2 regions of the Paenibacillus sp. PK1-4R genome follow, and region 2 is predicted to be linked to the other one. Evidence: riboswitches for the same ligand, from Rfam matches in the RefSeq annotation. Region 2 holds a riboswitch; the other holds the start of a gene.

Region 1 (7,501 bases), 2.1 Mb from region 2:
ATGTTGTATCCGTCTCAGGTTGAACCGAAGTGGAGACAGAGGTACCTGTTTCCGATAGTCCTTGTACCGATGTTGTCGTTGTTGTCGTCGTTTCCTGAGTCACAGCGATCCCTCCAATGCTCGTGCGAATTCGTCAATCTCTTCCTTAGTGCGCCGTTCCGTAACAGCAATCAGCATATGTCCGGCAAGCTCCGGATAATCACGTCCGAGTTCGTACCCACCAATAAAGCCCGCATCCAGCAGTTTCAACTGAAGAGCATCCACGTCGGTTCCTTCAGGAAGCTTAATAACAAACTCATTAAATGTTGGTGCATTAAAAGTAAGGCTAACTCCAGGAATCGCAGTTAATGTATTCAGGGTGTAATGACTCTTTTGCAGATTCAGATCCGCGACATCGATCATGCCCTGTTTACCCATGATGGACATGTACACAGATGCGCTGAGTGCAAGCAAAGCCTGGTTGGAACAGATGTTGGATGTCGCCTTTTCGCGGCGGATGTGCTGTTCACGTGCTTGCAGTGTGAGTACAAAACCACGCTTGCCGTTGCGATCGGTGGTCTGGCCTACAATTCGGCCAGGAATTCGGCGCATATGAGGCTGGGATACGGCGAAATATCCGCATGTCGGACCGCCGAGTGAAGCGGCGATGCCGAGGGGCTGCGCATCACCTACAACGATGTCGGCACCCAGCTTGCCTGGGGCTTCCAGCAGACCCAGCGATAGCGGGTTAGCACTTACAACGAGCAGGCCCTTGTGCGCATGCACGAGGTCGGCAGCCTGCTTCACATTTTCCACAGCACCAAAGAAGTTCGGACTCTGGATCATGACAGCAGCGGTATCGTCCGATATGGCGGCTTGCAGGGCATCCCAATCAGTGACGCCATCCTTATAACCAATCTCGACAATCTCCAGACTTAATCCGTGCGCATATGCCTGCAATACCTGACGGGCTTCCGGATGAACGGTACGAGATACGATAAGCTGTTTGCGACGCGTTGCCGCTGCGGCCAGATTACCTGCTTCCGCAAAGGCAGTTGCACCGTCATACATACTGGCATTGGCTACAGTCATACCTGTTAATTCACAGATGTAGGATTGAAATTCGAAAATGGCCTGTAGTTCACCTTGGCTGATCTCAGGCTGATATGGTGTGTAGGCGGTGTAGAATTCGGAACGGGAAATGACATGATTGATGACGGAAGGAACATGATGATCATATATGCCTGCGCCGAGGAAGCTGGCATGTGTTTCGAAATTGGCGTTGGCACCAGCTTGTTTGGACATGTGACGTGTCAGTGCATATTCATCGAGTTTGGAGGATACGGGCAGTTCGCCCTGATAACGGATCTCTTTTGGAATGTCCTGAAACAGTTCCTCCAGCGTATCCACACCGATGGTTGCGAGCATGGCGCTCTGATCTTGTTCAGTCATGGGAATGTAACGGTGCTTGCTCATGCTTGATCAGCTCCTTGAGTAGGTGTCTTTGACGTACGTGTCCGTTTATGAAAAGGGGTCTTCACGACCTCGGCTTTTAGTTTCTTGCCGCGGATCTCAATCTCAAGCGGGGTTCCCAGCGCAGCGTATTTGCTGTCAATGAGGGCCAGCCCCAGATTACGCTTCAATGTAGGTGATTGTGTGCCTGTCGTCACTTCGCCAATCTGTACGCCTTCGGCGTAAATCGGATAGTGGGGGCGGGGAATACCGCGCTCCAGCACTTCGATGCCGACCAGTTTACGGGCGGGCCCGTCAGTTTTTTGCTGTAACAAGGCTTCGTGTCCGATAAAAGGTCCGGCATTCAGCTTCACAAACATGCCAACGCCAGCTTCGAGTGGAGAGATGGTTGCCGACAATTCCTGTCCATACAGGGGGAGCCTCGCTTCAAAGCGCAGTGTATCCCTGGCACCAAGTCCGGTCGGTACCAGTCCGTAACCTTCACCAGCTTGCATTAATCCATTCCACACCGCAGCAGCCTGGTCCGCAGGTACATATAGTTCAAAGCCGTCCTCACCGGTATAACCTGTACGGGACAACAGTAATTTAACGCCGCATACCTCTGCCTGCTGTACAAAACGGAAAGGCTCAATCGAGGATACATCCGTATCTGTAACTTTCCCGATAATATCTACAGCCAGTGGACCTTGCAAGGCGAGCAGCGCCGTCTGCTCCGAATCGTTAGTCATGCTTACGCCAGGGATCAAGTGCTCTTGCAGCCACGCCCAATCCTTGTCGATGTTGGAGGCATTAACAACGAGCATGTAATGCTGATCTTCCAGCTTATACACGAGCAGATCATCCACCACACCGCCATCTGGATAACACATCAGGGTATACTGGGCTTGACCCGGAACGAGCGTGGTCACATCATTGGTCATCATTTGTTGCAAAAAAACTTCAGCCTGCTCACCCTGTACTGTGAATTCGCCCATATGGGATACATCGAACAGTCCAGCACGCTCACGTACCGCTTCATGTTCTTTTTGGATTCCGCTAAATTGCACCGGAAGCTCCCAGCCTCCAAAATCAATGCACCGTACGCCTTCGTATTGCTGATACAGTGGGAAGAGTGGTGTTCTAAGCAAATCGGACATCAAATCACCTCGTCATGGGCCGTCAACTGGCCGGATATACAATCGTGGATCAATGAACCAGGGTATTTTTACATTTTTCAGCAGAGATTTTTCGTAGATAAGTATGGTAAGGCAGCTATGACAGCGCCGTTCTACATCCTGTTTTTCGTTTTTTGGGAAAAAGGAAAAGGACAGGCCAAAGAATCGGCATGCCAAGTAGCACGCTGTATTCTAAGGCTCTGTCCCTTGTACCTGAGAGTTACCCCGCTGCGTTGTGCAGCAGGTTTCCCCTTGGGTGATCATAACGCCCGCACAGGGCGAATAGATGCTCTCCAGAGTTGCGTCCCGTAAAAGTCCTTTTGCCTGAGAGATTCACCCCCGCTTATCGGTGGTTTACTCCTTCGGCGTTACCTCATGTACATCCCGAATCGGGTGTCACGGGTAATCTCTCCCTTTACATTCATCCGCGGGTATAACATAGTCCAATAAACACATTTACTCCTCTCATTAAAACGTGAATCCACTACCGATGTCAAGAACGATGTCATAGATTATAATTAAAAACCGAATATTTAATTTGGTTTCAATTTTATTGTTCGTGTATTTAAAAAGACTGCGCTTACTATTCTAATATTCACCAGTATATGAAGAAAGAGTGTAATCGGGTTACAGGATTTAGAGGTGATCAATAAATAAATTGTGAGGTATCTTGACATTTGAATCAAAAATATCATACGCTATGTTCTGGGAAAAAGGTTAAGGTCAAAGAACGCATGCACTCATTTAATGAAAAGCGAGGCGGATATCGATGAGCGAATTGAAAAGTGATTTCCTGTACAGTGAAGAGCACGAATGGGTGCAAACCGTAGGGGAGGATACTGTACGTATTGGCATTACCGAGTTCGCGCAGCATCAGCTGGGTGACATTGTGTTTGTGGAATTGCCTGACCTTGAAACCAATGTAAAAGCAGAGGACAGCATTGGAACGATTGAATCGGTCAAAACGGTTTCCGACTTGTTCTCTCCCGTCACAGGTTCAATTATTGCAGTCAATGATTCGTTGCAGGACTCCCCTGAACTTGTGAACAGCTCTCCTTACGAGGAAGGTTGGATGATTGAGATTCGTGTTGAGGGAGATCTGACAGCAGCATTGTCTACATTGATGAATGCAGACGCGTATCGTAAACATACGGAAGAATAGTATCAACGAACTTGTACTTATTAACATATATTTTATAAGCAAATGAAATGAGTTTCATATTGTTTCGACCTGTGTGAGCCGGATGCTTGCACAGGTTTTTTGTGCTTTCCAAGAATGGTTTTGAATGTAGATTTGAGCAGATTGTGGATGTAAATCATCTGATTGGACCAAGCTATAGGTTAGAAAATGACTCTGGAAATGATAAAAGTCATAGGCAAGAAAAACCTTGTGTACCAATGGGTTCAGCCATTATGCATCGATTAAAACGATTACATAACCTAATGTTGTCATCATTGTTCATGACGAAAGTACGCTTTCATTTCATTGAACAGGAGAGCATTCTCGCTTAGGATTACAGCAGGGGAGAAATGATACCCCTTTCATAAATCATAATCACTTGATCCAAGGAGGATAATACAATGAGTAATTTGGACCAATCGTCCAATTCCAAAGGTGGGCTACGGGTAGGTGTGCAGCGTTTTGGCCGTTTCCTGAGTGGTATGGTCATGCCGAATATGGGAGCGTTCATCGCCTGGGGATTAATTACGGCCATGTTCATTCCAACAGGCTGGTTCCCTAACGAGACACTGGCACAGCTAGTCGATCCGATGATCAAATATTTGCTGCCACTGTTAATCGGTTACACCGGGGGTACGATGGTGCATGGTCAGCGTGGTGGTGTCGTGGGTGCCATTATGACCATTGGGGTCATCGTGGGTAGTGATATCCCGATGTTCCTAGGTGCCATGATTGCCGGACCACTGGCAGCATGGATCATCAAAAAGTTTGATAAATCGATCGAAGGTAAAGTTAGAGCCGGATTTGAAATGCTGGTTAACAACTTCTCAGCCGGTATTATTGGCGGGATCTTGGGGATTTTTGCGCTACTGGGCATCGGGCCTGCTGTAGAAGCAATTAGCAAAGTATTATCTGCCGGGGTACAAGGCTTAATGAATCTTGGTTTGCTGCCGTTGGTCAACCTAATCATTGAACCAGGTAAAGTATTGTTCCTGAACAATGCAATCAACCACGGGATTCTAACACCAATTGCAACAGATCAAGCGAGAGAATTAGGGCAATCCGTATTATACATGCTTGAATCGAACCCGGGTCCGGGACTTGGTATCTTGCTTGCTTACTGTTTCTTCGGACGCGGAATGGCCAAATCTTCTGCACCAGGTGCCGTTATCATTCATTTCTTCGGGGGAATTCATGAGATCTACTTCCCTTACATTTTGATGAGACCGATTCTGATTCTTGCCGCAATTGCGGGTGGCGTCGCAGGTACATTAACATTTATGCTCACCGGAGCAGGACTTGTTTCAGCACCATCACCGGGTAGTATTATCGCGTATTTCCTCTTAACACCGAAAGGTGGATACCTGCCAATGCTTGCAGGGGTGCTTGTAGCAGCCGTCGTTTCCTTCCTGGTAGCAGCAGTGTTGCTGAAAACGGGTAAACAAAAGGACGAAGATCTGGAGTCCGCATCCAGTCGGATGAAAGACATGAAGAGTCAAGGAACCGTGCCAAACGCTGGCATTACGGCTAATCATCGTGAAGCAGACAGAGCCGCAGATATGGCTTCTTCTACAGTCAAAACAGACGTGAAGAAAATTGTCTTCTCCTGTGATGCAGGGATGGGGTCGAGTGCCATGGGTGCTTCCATTCTACGCAAGAAGATGAAGGCAGAGGGGATTGACGTTACGGTGACCAATACGGCTATCAGTGATATCCCGCCGGATGCAGATGTGGTAATCACACAACAAATATTAACCGATCGTGCCCGCTCCGTTGCGCCGAACGCAGAACATATATCCATCGACAACTTCCTAAAAAGCCCGGAATACGATGCGCTCGTTGAACGTCTAAAGTAATTGTACGCATTTGTTTTCCCTGAGCCGGAGGCTGAGATATGAGTATTACCAAAAGACAACGTGAAATCGTGGAGTTTCTGCTGGAGCATCCACATGAAGTCACTGCCGGCGAAATCGCCGTTGAAGTTAAGGTCAGTACCCGAACAGTTCACCGGGAGCTGCAAATGATTGAACAATGGCTTGAACCTTTGGGCATGAGGCTGGAAAAAAAATCAGGAACCGGTATCCGAATTGATGCTGGTTCCGATGATCTGGCTATATTGCGCCAGCAACTAGAGGGTAAAGAATATGTAGAGTTTACGCCGGAAGAGCGTAAGCTCTTCATGCTTTGCATCCTGCTTGATGAACCGGAGCCTGTAAAGTTGCTCGCCCTGGCCTCGGATCTGAAAGTGACCGTATCCACCGTAACCACTGATCTGGACGATCTGGAGTCACGGATTCGTCAGGCGGGACTGAAGCTGGTTCGCAGACGTGGATATGGCGTCAAGATTAATGGAAGTGAGACGATTCATCGCACAGCCATAGCTGCACTTGCACTGGAATTTCTGGATGAGTCCGACCTGTTCGGAAGACAACCTGAACAAGGGGGCTCCATCGTAAACCAAAAACTGCTGGATATGATTGGACACGGTGATGTGCTTACGATCGAAAATGCGTTATGGCAACCAGACATCGAATGGCTGGAGAACATCCCGGAACGCCAATACATGAAGTTGCTGATTCAATTATCCGTAGCGGTTGTACGTATTCGTAAAGGCATTGGCATTGGCCGTATGTCTCCACGAGAGAAAACGGGAGATGCAGTTGCAGAGCAGGATGAGATGAAGGTTCCACCTTATATGGCTTCCCGCTTGTGTGGTGTGTTATCGACCCAGCTGGGGCTGACATTCTCCCAAGATGAGCAAGCTTATTTTCACAGACTATTAGTTGAGACAGAGCAGCGGATTCACTCTTCGCGGCTGTTGCCAATAGACGACTTGATTTTACTGGACAGGGTACATTCACTGATTGATCAGATGCAGGCGAGGACGCATTACGCCTTTCATGAGGATCGTTTGCTTCGTGAAGGTCTGCTTGGTCATATGCAACCTGTCATGGAGCGAATTGAAGGACAACAGATGATTCGTAATCCGCTTTTGCAGCAGATTCGCAAGGATTATGATTCCCTCTTTGAAGAGGTCAAAAAATCTGTGGGGCAAGCTTGGCCAGGCACAGACGTTCCGGATGAGGAGATTGGTTTCTTGGTTATGCACTTTGGAGCTTCCATCGAGAGGTTACGTGCATTGAAACGGGAGATCAGGGCGATCATCGTGTGTACAAGCGGAATCGGATCATCACGCATGCTTTCCAGCCGATTATCCAAGGAGATTCCCGAGATTCGGATTATGGATAGCGTGTCCTGGTACGAGGCTGCCCGGATACCTACAGATCAATATGATCTGGTCTTATCTACTGTTGATCTGCCGATGGATGAGCATCAGTATTACAAAGTGAGTCCACTGCTTACGGCAGAAGAGAGCGAACGTCTGCGTCATTTTATCCGAACAACAACGTTACAACGACAGCATAATAAGCCCCGTGAAGCAGAGGTTCAGACGACAAGTCGTTACTCTGACCCTGATGGAATGGAAGCTATTTTAGTTGAAATCGTCCGAATTATTGGCAAGTTTCAGGTGTACCCGCTGGATAATCAGGACATCGGGTTCTATAAAACGGTGTATGCGATGTGCAACGTACTCCATGGATCTGGTGTGCTAAAGGAACCGGGGGAGATCGCAAAACGGTTGGAGGCACGTGAGGCAGTGGGGAGTCAGAAGATTCCCGGCACAAGACTTGCGCTGTTTCATACACGCAGTGAG
Region 2 (7,501 bases):
TCTACCGTGTCATTATTCCAACGACTTTGCCAGCTTTGTTGACAGGTGTCGTTTTGGGTATGGCTCGTGCGTTTGGTGAAGCTCTTGCTGTACAGATGGTTATCGGTAATGCACCGCATGTTCCAACATCCTTGCTCGAATCAGCTTCAACATTAACAAGTGTAATTACTCTCAGCATGGGTAACACCACGATGGGTTCTGTTCATAACAATGCACTGTGGAGTATGGCGCTTGTCCTGTTGGTGATGACATTTGTCTTCGTCATTCTGGTTCGCCTGCTTGAAAGGAGAAACCGGGTATGAAAATGAAGGCAAAGACGGTAGATAAAATTGCAACATCCGTTATCGTTGTACTGGCCCTGTTCATTGTTATTTTATTGCTCGGTCTGCTTGGCTTCATCATGTATAGAGGCATTGGACATATTAGCTGGAACTTCCTGACAAGCGCACCACAGTTGCTTAAGGGTGGCGGCGGGATTGGTCCACAGCTCTTCAACTCCGTATTCTTGCTTGTCTTGACCTTGATTGTTACCATCCCACTCGGATGGGGCGGCGGAATTTACATGGCGGAATACGCCAAACCAGGCAAGATTACCAGCTTCATTCGTCTGGTCGTTGAAGTGTTGTCATCATTCCCATCCATCGTTATCGGTTTGTTTGGTCTTTTGCTGCTAGTAAATCAATTTGGTCTTGGTTTCTCCCTGATCTCGGGTGCCTTGGCTCTGGCGATCTTTAACTTGCCACTGATGGTACGGACAACGGAACAGGCCTTCCGGGCCGTTCCGAAGGAACAGAAGGAAGCAGGTCTGGCGCTTGGACTGTCCAAGTGGAAGATTATTACTTCAATTCTGCTACCTGTGGCATTGCCGAGCTTGATTACGGGTACGATCCTGGCATCGGGCCGGATCTTCGGTGAAGCAGCCGCGCTGATGTTCACCGCAGGTATGAGTAGTCCGCCATTGGACTTTACAGATTGGAATCCAACGAGTCCAAGATCACCGCTTAATCCTTTCCGTCCGGCAGAGACACTTGCTGTCCATATCTGGAAAGTGAATAGTGAAGGCATTGGGCCAGATTCCAAAGAAGTGGCAGCAGGGGCGTCCGCCGTGCTTGTCATTCTCGTGCTGGCGTTCAATCTAAGTGCACGCTGGATCGGTCGGGTTGTATTCCGCCGCATGACAGCTTCGAAATAAGGAGGAACCAACATGGCCATACCTTTTGGTACGGAACAGTTAAGCATATATTATGGACATTTCCAGGCGGTCAAGCAGATTAGCCTGACGTTTCCTGAAGCAAGCGTAACGGCTCTTATTGGGCCGTCTGGTTGCGGTAAATCCACGTTCCTCCGGTCGTTGAACCGGATGAACGACGAGATTGCCGGTTCCCGTACAGAGGGACATATCTGGATGGACGGTAACGACCTGAATGAGCCTGGAACCGATGTAATCAAGCTTCGTCAGAAGATTGGCATGGTGTGGCAGAAGCCGAATCCTTTTCATAAGTCCATCTACAACAATATCGCGTTTGGCCCCCGCTACCGCGGTACGAAGAGTAAGAAGGCACTGGATGAAATTGTGGAAAAAAGCTTGCGTCGTGCTGCGCTCTGGGACGAAGTGAAAGACAGGCTGAACGAGTCAGCTCTGTCTCTCTCGGGTGGACAACAGCAGCGTCTGTGTATCGCCCGCGCCCTGTCTGTTGATCCGCAGATTCTGCTGCTCGACGAGCCTGCATCTGCACTTGACCCGGTATCTACGGGTAAAGTTGAAGAGTTGATTACCGAGCTCAAGAAGGAGCTGCGGATCGTTATTGTTACCCATAACATGCAGCAGGCGGCGCGCATCTCGGATTATACAGCTTATTTCTATCTGGGAAGCATGGTTGAGCACGGGGATACAGAGCATATTTTCACGAACCCGGACAATCGTCTGACGCAAGAATACATTATGGGTCGTTTCGGTTAATTGGATCATGGAGTGTAACATAGAGCAATAGACAGAGAGATTAAGAAATAATAGAGACAAAAGAAAGCACAATGCCTGGACGGTTGTTCGGGGGTTGTGCTTTTTTAATTTATAATTTTAGTGGGATTTTCTGTATGCGGGATAAACATTATGCTACGATATTTAGTGTGAAGAGAACGTTTACATGACTTCGAAGGAGATGTTGATAATCACTACGAATCAGATGTCTTACGACCATATGGCAGCTCAGATTATACAGAACTACACTATTGAGAAACCTGTCGTTTCATATATTCGCCACAATGAGAATCTGACATATCATGTCGTCGATGAAGCAAGCGGGAAGAAGTATCTGTTACGTATCCATCAAGCCGCATATACAAGTATGACAGGCATTCAGCATACGCTTCCTGCGCTGGAGGCAGAGATGAACCTGCTTCATGAGTTAAATGCAACGACGGAATTGCGCGTGCAGCATCCGGTACGGAATGTATCGGGAGACTGGGTCACGGTATGGAAAAGTGAAGCGGGTAAAGAAATCTGCTGTACAGTACTGGAGTGGATTGAGGGAAGGGACATCCAGCAGGGAGAACGCCTGACAACAGAGCAGATCTATGATCTTGGGGCACAACTGCAGATGCTTCATCAATATGGGCGTGAGCAGAATCAGACAGATCGAACAAAGGTGCGGCCGGCATATGGCAACATCCATGAGAACTTGGTCATGCTAGGGCAGCTAGAGGAAGGCGTCCGACTGGGGATTTTTACAACGGAAGACTTCGACCTGCTTCGTGAGACGTTTGAGAACATTAATGAACAGTTAGAAACATACCCGCAGCACGCAGGAACATGGGGGATCATTCATGGGGATATTACTCGCAACAATCTGCTGATAACGGATCAGGGCATATCTATGATTGATTTTTGTCTATACGGGTATGGGTACTATCTTTTTGATGCCGGAGGGGCAGCACTTATGTTCAACCGGGAGGAACGAGATATATTCTTATCCGGTTATACCAAACAGATCGCACCACTGACGGATCGTGATATCCGATTAATGGAAGGATTCATGTTGATTTTTACACTGGGTTATTATGCCTTTCAGATGGCGAATGAGTCGAGGCACGAATGGATGAAAGATCGCATGCCGAAGCTATGCAGCAAGTATTGCAGATCTTATGTACAGAACGAGAGCATATTTTATGAACTGTGATTTATAATCCAGATGTGCAGACTCGGATGGGTTAGTGAGCAGTGTGGATCAAAGATTATGGTTGCCTGAATACCCGAACGGTTTCATGGACAATATCATAAATAATAGTAAGCACATCATTGATTGAAGTAGAACGAAATGAGCTGTTTAAAAGATCTTTTTAACGTATTAATGTAATGAAAGCTGACAAAATATTCTGGTTATCATCGCTTCAATAGGAAATGAAGGAAATACACCCAAAGAAATCGTTAAGTTTGTTGACACTGATCTTCCGGTCGATTAATCTTAATGAAGAAGAAATTAATGACTTCCATGACTGTTCTGACATAAGCTCAGAATGGTTCCATATAGCGGATGATAACGAGCGGGAGAGACCTGGGTTAGCCGAGCACAATGGCTAGTATTCAGGCACCGAAGGAGCAAGCTGCTGCGCACCCGGCGCAGTGGTTAATCTCTCAGGTAAATGTACCATCGTTGGACGCAACTCTGGAGAGTGCGCGAACTGCGCCACCCAAGGGGTATATGATCAGTGGGACCGGTGAACTTGTCTGTAATCGCAGGCAATGCACCTTGTCGTGAGACACTGCTGATCGTGAAACTCTCAGGTATCGAGGACAGAGAGAGGGCCTGAGGCCTTCTTCTGTCCTTTTTTGATGTCATCATTCAGTAAATAAGGAACAATATGGATTAGATTCTGGATGGAAATGACGAATACAATTGGAGGGTTATAAAGTGCGATTTAAAGATGTTTTCTCAATTATTGGTCCGTCCATGACAGGGCCTTCAAGTTCACATACAGCTGGAGCGGCAAGGTTAGGGAGAATTGCTCGTCAGTGGCTTGGATGTACGCCAGAACGTGCCCGGCTGACGTTATATGGTTCATTCGCTGACACGTATGAGGGGCACGGAACAGATCTGGCACTGATCGGCGGTCTTTTGGACTATGTCACAGACGATCCACGTATCCCGGATGCAGAGCAATACGCAGAGGAAGCAGGCATGGAGGTTGAGTTTTATACAAGTGGCCTGCCTGCTCCTCATCCAAATACGGTCAAAATTGAGTTATGGCATGGAGAACGTGCCTGCTCCTTAATCGGTGCATCCATTGGTGGTGGCAGTGTATCGGTGCATGCGATGAATGATTTTCGTGTTCAGATTAGTGGTGAGTTTCCAACACTTGTTCTGCGACATGCGGACAAAGCAGGGGTGCTTGCATCTGTAACGTCCACGATCAGTTCATCCGGGGTTAACATCGGGTATATGCAGGTGGACCGGAAAGCCCGTGATGGCGAAGCGCTTACCGCGATGGAAATGGATGGTGTGCCTAATCCCGATATGCTCAAGCGTCTAAGGGAGCTGGACCATGTGCTGGACATTCGTGTTATCGATTTGAAGAGAGGAGTTGATTCGGATGCGGTTTAAACATTTGCACGAACTGAATACGATCTGTACAGCAGAATCCAAAACCATTGCTCAGCTGATGATCGAGGAGCAGGTTCAGGAGACCAATACACCGGAAGCGGATGTTGTGAAACAGATGTCTGAATATTATCAGGTGATGAAGGAAGCGGTACGCAAAGGGTTAACGGAAGATACGACATCACGCAGTGGGTTAACGGGTGGAGACGGTAAAAAAATGGCCGAGTACATTCGCAAGGGTGAGACTTGCTCAGGAGATGCTTCCGCACTTGCCATGGCGTATGCCCTGTGTGTATCTGAAGTGAATGCCTCCATGGGTCGGATCGTGGCAACACCAACAGCCGGTTCCTGCGGCATCATCCCCGGTGTTTTTATTAGCTCACAGGAGCGTTTTGGCTGGACGGACGAACATTTGGTGAACGGGTTGTTCTGTGCGGGAGCGATTGGTTATGTTATTGCCAACAATTCATTTATCTCCGGGGCCGAGGGTGGCTGTCAGGCGGAAGTGGGTTCCGCGATCGGCATGGCTGCGGGTGCCATGGTTGAACTGCGTGGAGGTACACCGGAACAGGTCGTTCATGCCGTTGGTTTGGCGTTAAAAAATACACTGGGCCTTATCTGCGATCCGGTCGCAGGCCTTGTTGAAATCCCGTGCATCGTCCGTAATGGACTGGGTGCGGTTACGGCGCTGGCTGCGGCTGACATGGCCCTGGCCGGAGTGCGTAGTGCCATTCCGTCAGACGAAGTCATCGACGTCATGCTGGAAGTAGGCAGTGCGATGCCGAGCCGCCATCGGGAGACAGCCCAGGGCGGACTGGCCCAGACACCAACCGGCCGCAAAATGATGCAAAAGCTGGCTAAACCAAAGGCAAAGCGTGCCGAGCCTGAGCAGGAGTCGAAGCCAGCGGATTCTGACACAACTACAAGTGGGGCGGACAATGCTCAAGTGGACAAGGATACTCAGGTTTAAGCTGAACCGGGACCACCGATATATAAATCAGTGACATTATTATGTATAACGGCGAATACAAAAATACAAAAACAAGCGTCCGCGAACCCGAATCCGGGTTATGCAGGACGCTTGTTTTATGCTGCCAGATGAAGCGAAGTTAGGATACTTATATCAGATGAATGTGTATTATGACTCTAGTTCTGGCTCACAGCCGTACTCAGTACGGCATATCCATACGCAGGCAGTTCAATGGCGAGTACGCCATCTTCCTTGGCGGTACGATGGTTTCCGCCGAATAACTCGGTCCATTCTTCGTCACCGGCCTCCAGCTCGACAATAGCCGTCTCTTCTGATCGATTGAACAGAACCAGAATGCGTTCCTCCTCATTTTGCCGCTCAAATACCAGTTGGCTGCCATCGGGACGAGCCTGCAGGAAACGAACGGTGCCTTCTGCACGCAGGGCAGGATGAGCATGACGCAGGGAGATTAGTTTCTGATAAAAGTCGAGCAGCTCCCGGTCCTGCTTCGCTTCGTCCCATTCCATGCATTTACGGCAGCCCGGATCATGTTCGCCGTCCATGCCAATCTCGTCTCCGTAATAGATGCACGGAGCACCCATGTAACTGAACTGGAATAACGCAGCCAGCTTCATCTTGCGTTGGTCGCCTTCACACAACGTGAGCAGCCGTGGGGTATCGTGGCTGTCCAGCAAGTTGAACGCCACTTCGCTGGCCTGAAGCGGATAACGGGATAACTGTCGTCCGATGGAGTTCGCGAACTGTTCTGCGTGCATTGTATTTTTCACAAAGAAAGCATTTACGGCATCGGTAAACGGATAGTTCATGGACGCATCGAACTGGTCGCCTTGCAGCCAGGCAGAGGACTCATTCCATACTTCGCCCAGAATATAGGCATCCGGATTAGCCGCTTTGACTACACGGCGGAAATCACGCCAGAATGCATCATCCACTTCGTCTGCCACATCCAGCCGCCATCCGTCCGCACCCACTTCCTTGATCCAGTACTCGGCAACCTCCAGCAGATAGGCCTTAACCTCGGCATTCTCCGTATTCAGCTTTGGCATATGCGCTTCGAATCCGAAGGTCTCATACGTAGGAATGCCGTCCTTCACGTCCAGCGGGTATTCATGTACATGGAACCAGTCCTTATATTTGGATTGTTCTCCGTTCTTCTGCACATCCACAAACGGCGCAAATGTCTTCCCGGAATGGTTAAACACAGCATCCAGAAGTACACGAATTCCACGTGAATGGCAAAGCTCGACCAGTCGTTTCACGGTATCTGCGTCACCAAAGTGCCGGTCTACCCGCAGGTAGTCCTCAGTATCGTATTTGTGATTGGTGGTGGCTTCGAAGATGGGTGTGAAGTAGATCGCATTAATGCCAAGATCGCTGATGTAATCCAGATGGTCGATCACGCCCTGAAGGTCACCGCCGAAGAAATTGAAAGGTGTTGGCTCGCCACCCCACGGCTCTACCTTTTCCGGACTAATATCCGGGTTGCCGTTGGCGAATCGTTCGGGAAAAATCTGATAGAACACCGCATCCTTAACCCATGCAGGGGGTGTGAATACAGCTCCGGCATGAATATAAGGGAACTGGAACATACGACCCGGATCGTCCGGCTCTTCTTCCTGGAAGTCCGTCTCGGTCATCCAGATCTGTTCTTCGCCGCTTTTGAGCAGAAAAGAGTATTTGAGTCGGTGGTAGGGAGGTTTCACTTCACCCTCGTAGTAATCGAACATGGAGTCAGAGGTGAACTTGGTTAGGGGAACCAGCGCTTTGGTTGCATCCCACGCATATTTATCCCCGGTCAGGGCATGTACCTCGGTCAGATCATTCTTTTTGGCACGCAAACGCAGATGGATGGTATCTTGGTCATAGGCATAGGCCCAGTTTCGTTTCGGTTGATGATAGATGGCTTCCAGCAGCA

Evidence for each region. A riboswitch is a leader RNA that binds a small molecule or an ion and turns the genes downstream of it on or off. The one in region 2 is predicted to bind glycine.
Region 1: it holds a riboswitch for glycine, as region 2 does, so the genes downstream of both, gcvT (glycine cleavage system aminomethyltransferase GcvT) here and sdaAB (L-serine ammonia-lyase, iron-sulfur-dependent subunit beta) in region 2, are expected to answer to the same signal.

Annotation. Positions count from the first base shown of each region.
Region 1 covers NZ_CP126535.1:5,355,715-5,363,215, reverse strand. Annotated here, with positions in the region: gene gcvPA (aminomethyl-transferring glycine dehydrogenase subunit GcvPA) at 100-1,455, opposite strand; gene gcvT (glycine cleavage system aminomethyltransferase GcvT) at 1,452-2,588, opposite strand; glycine riboswitch at 2,805-2,905, opposite strand; glycine riboswitch at 2,909-3,031, opposite strand; gene gcvH (glycine cleavage system protein GcvH) at 3,376-3,768, shown strand; gene QNO02_RS23265 (PTS mannitol transporter subunit IIBC) at 4,188-5,642, shown strand; gene QNO02_RS23260 (BglG family transcription antiterminator) at 5,681-7,501, shown strand, end outside.
Region 2 covers NZ_CP126535.1:518,391-525,891, forward strand. Annotated here, with positions in the region: gene pstC (phosphate ABC transporter permease subunit PstC) at 1-302, shown strand, start outside; gene pstA (phosphate ABC transporter permease PstA) at 305-1,192, shown strand; gene pstB (phosphate ABC transporter ATP-binding protein PstB) at 1,205-1,960, shown strand; gene QNO02_RS02490 (phosphotransferase enzyme family protein) at 2,145-3,176, shown strand; glycine riboswitch at 3,532-3,656, shown strand; glycine riboswitch at 3,661-3,796, shown strand; gene sdaAB (L-serine ammonia-lyase, iron-sulfur-dependent subunit beta) at 3,909-4,598, shown strand; gene sdaAA (L-serine ammonia-lyase, iron-sulfur-dependent, subunit alpha) at 4,588-5,565, shown strand; gene QNO02_RS02505 (alpha-glycosidase) at 5,742-7,501, opposite strand, start outside.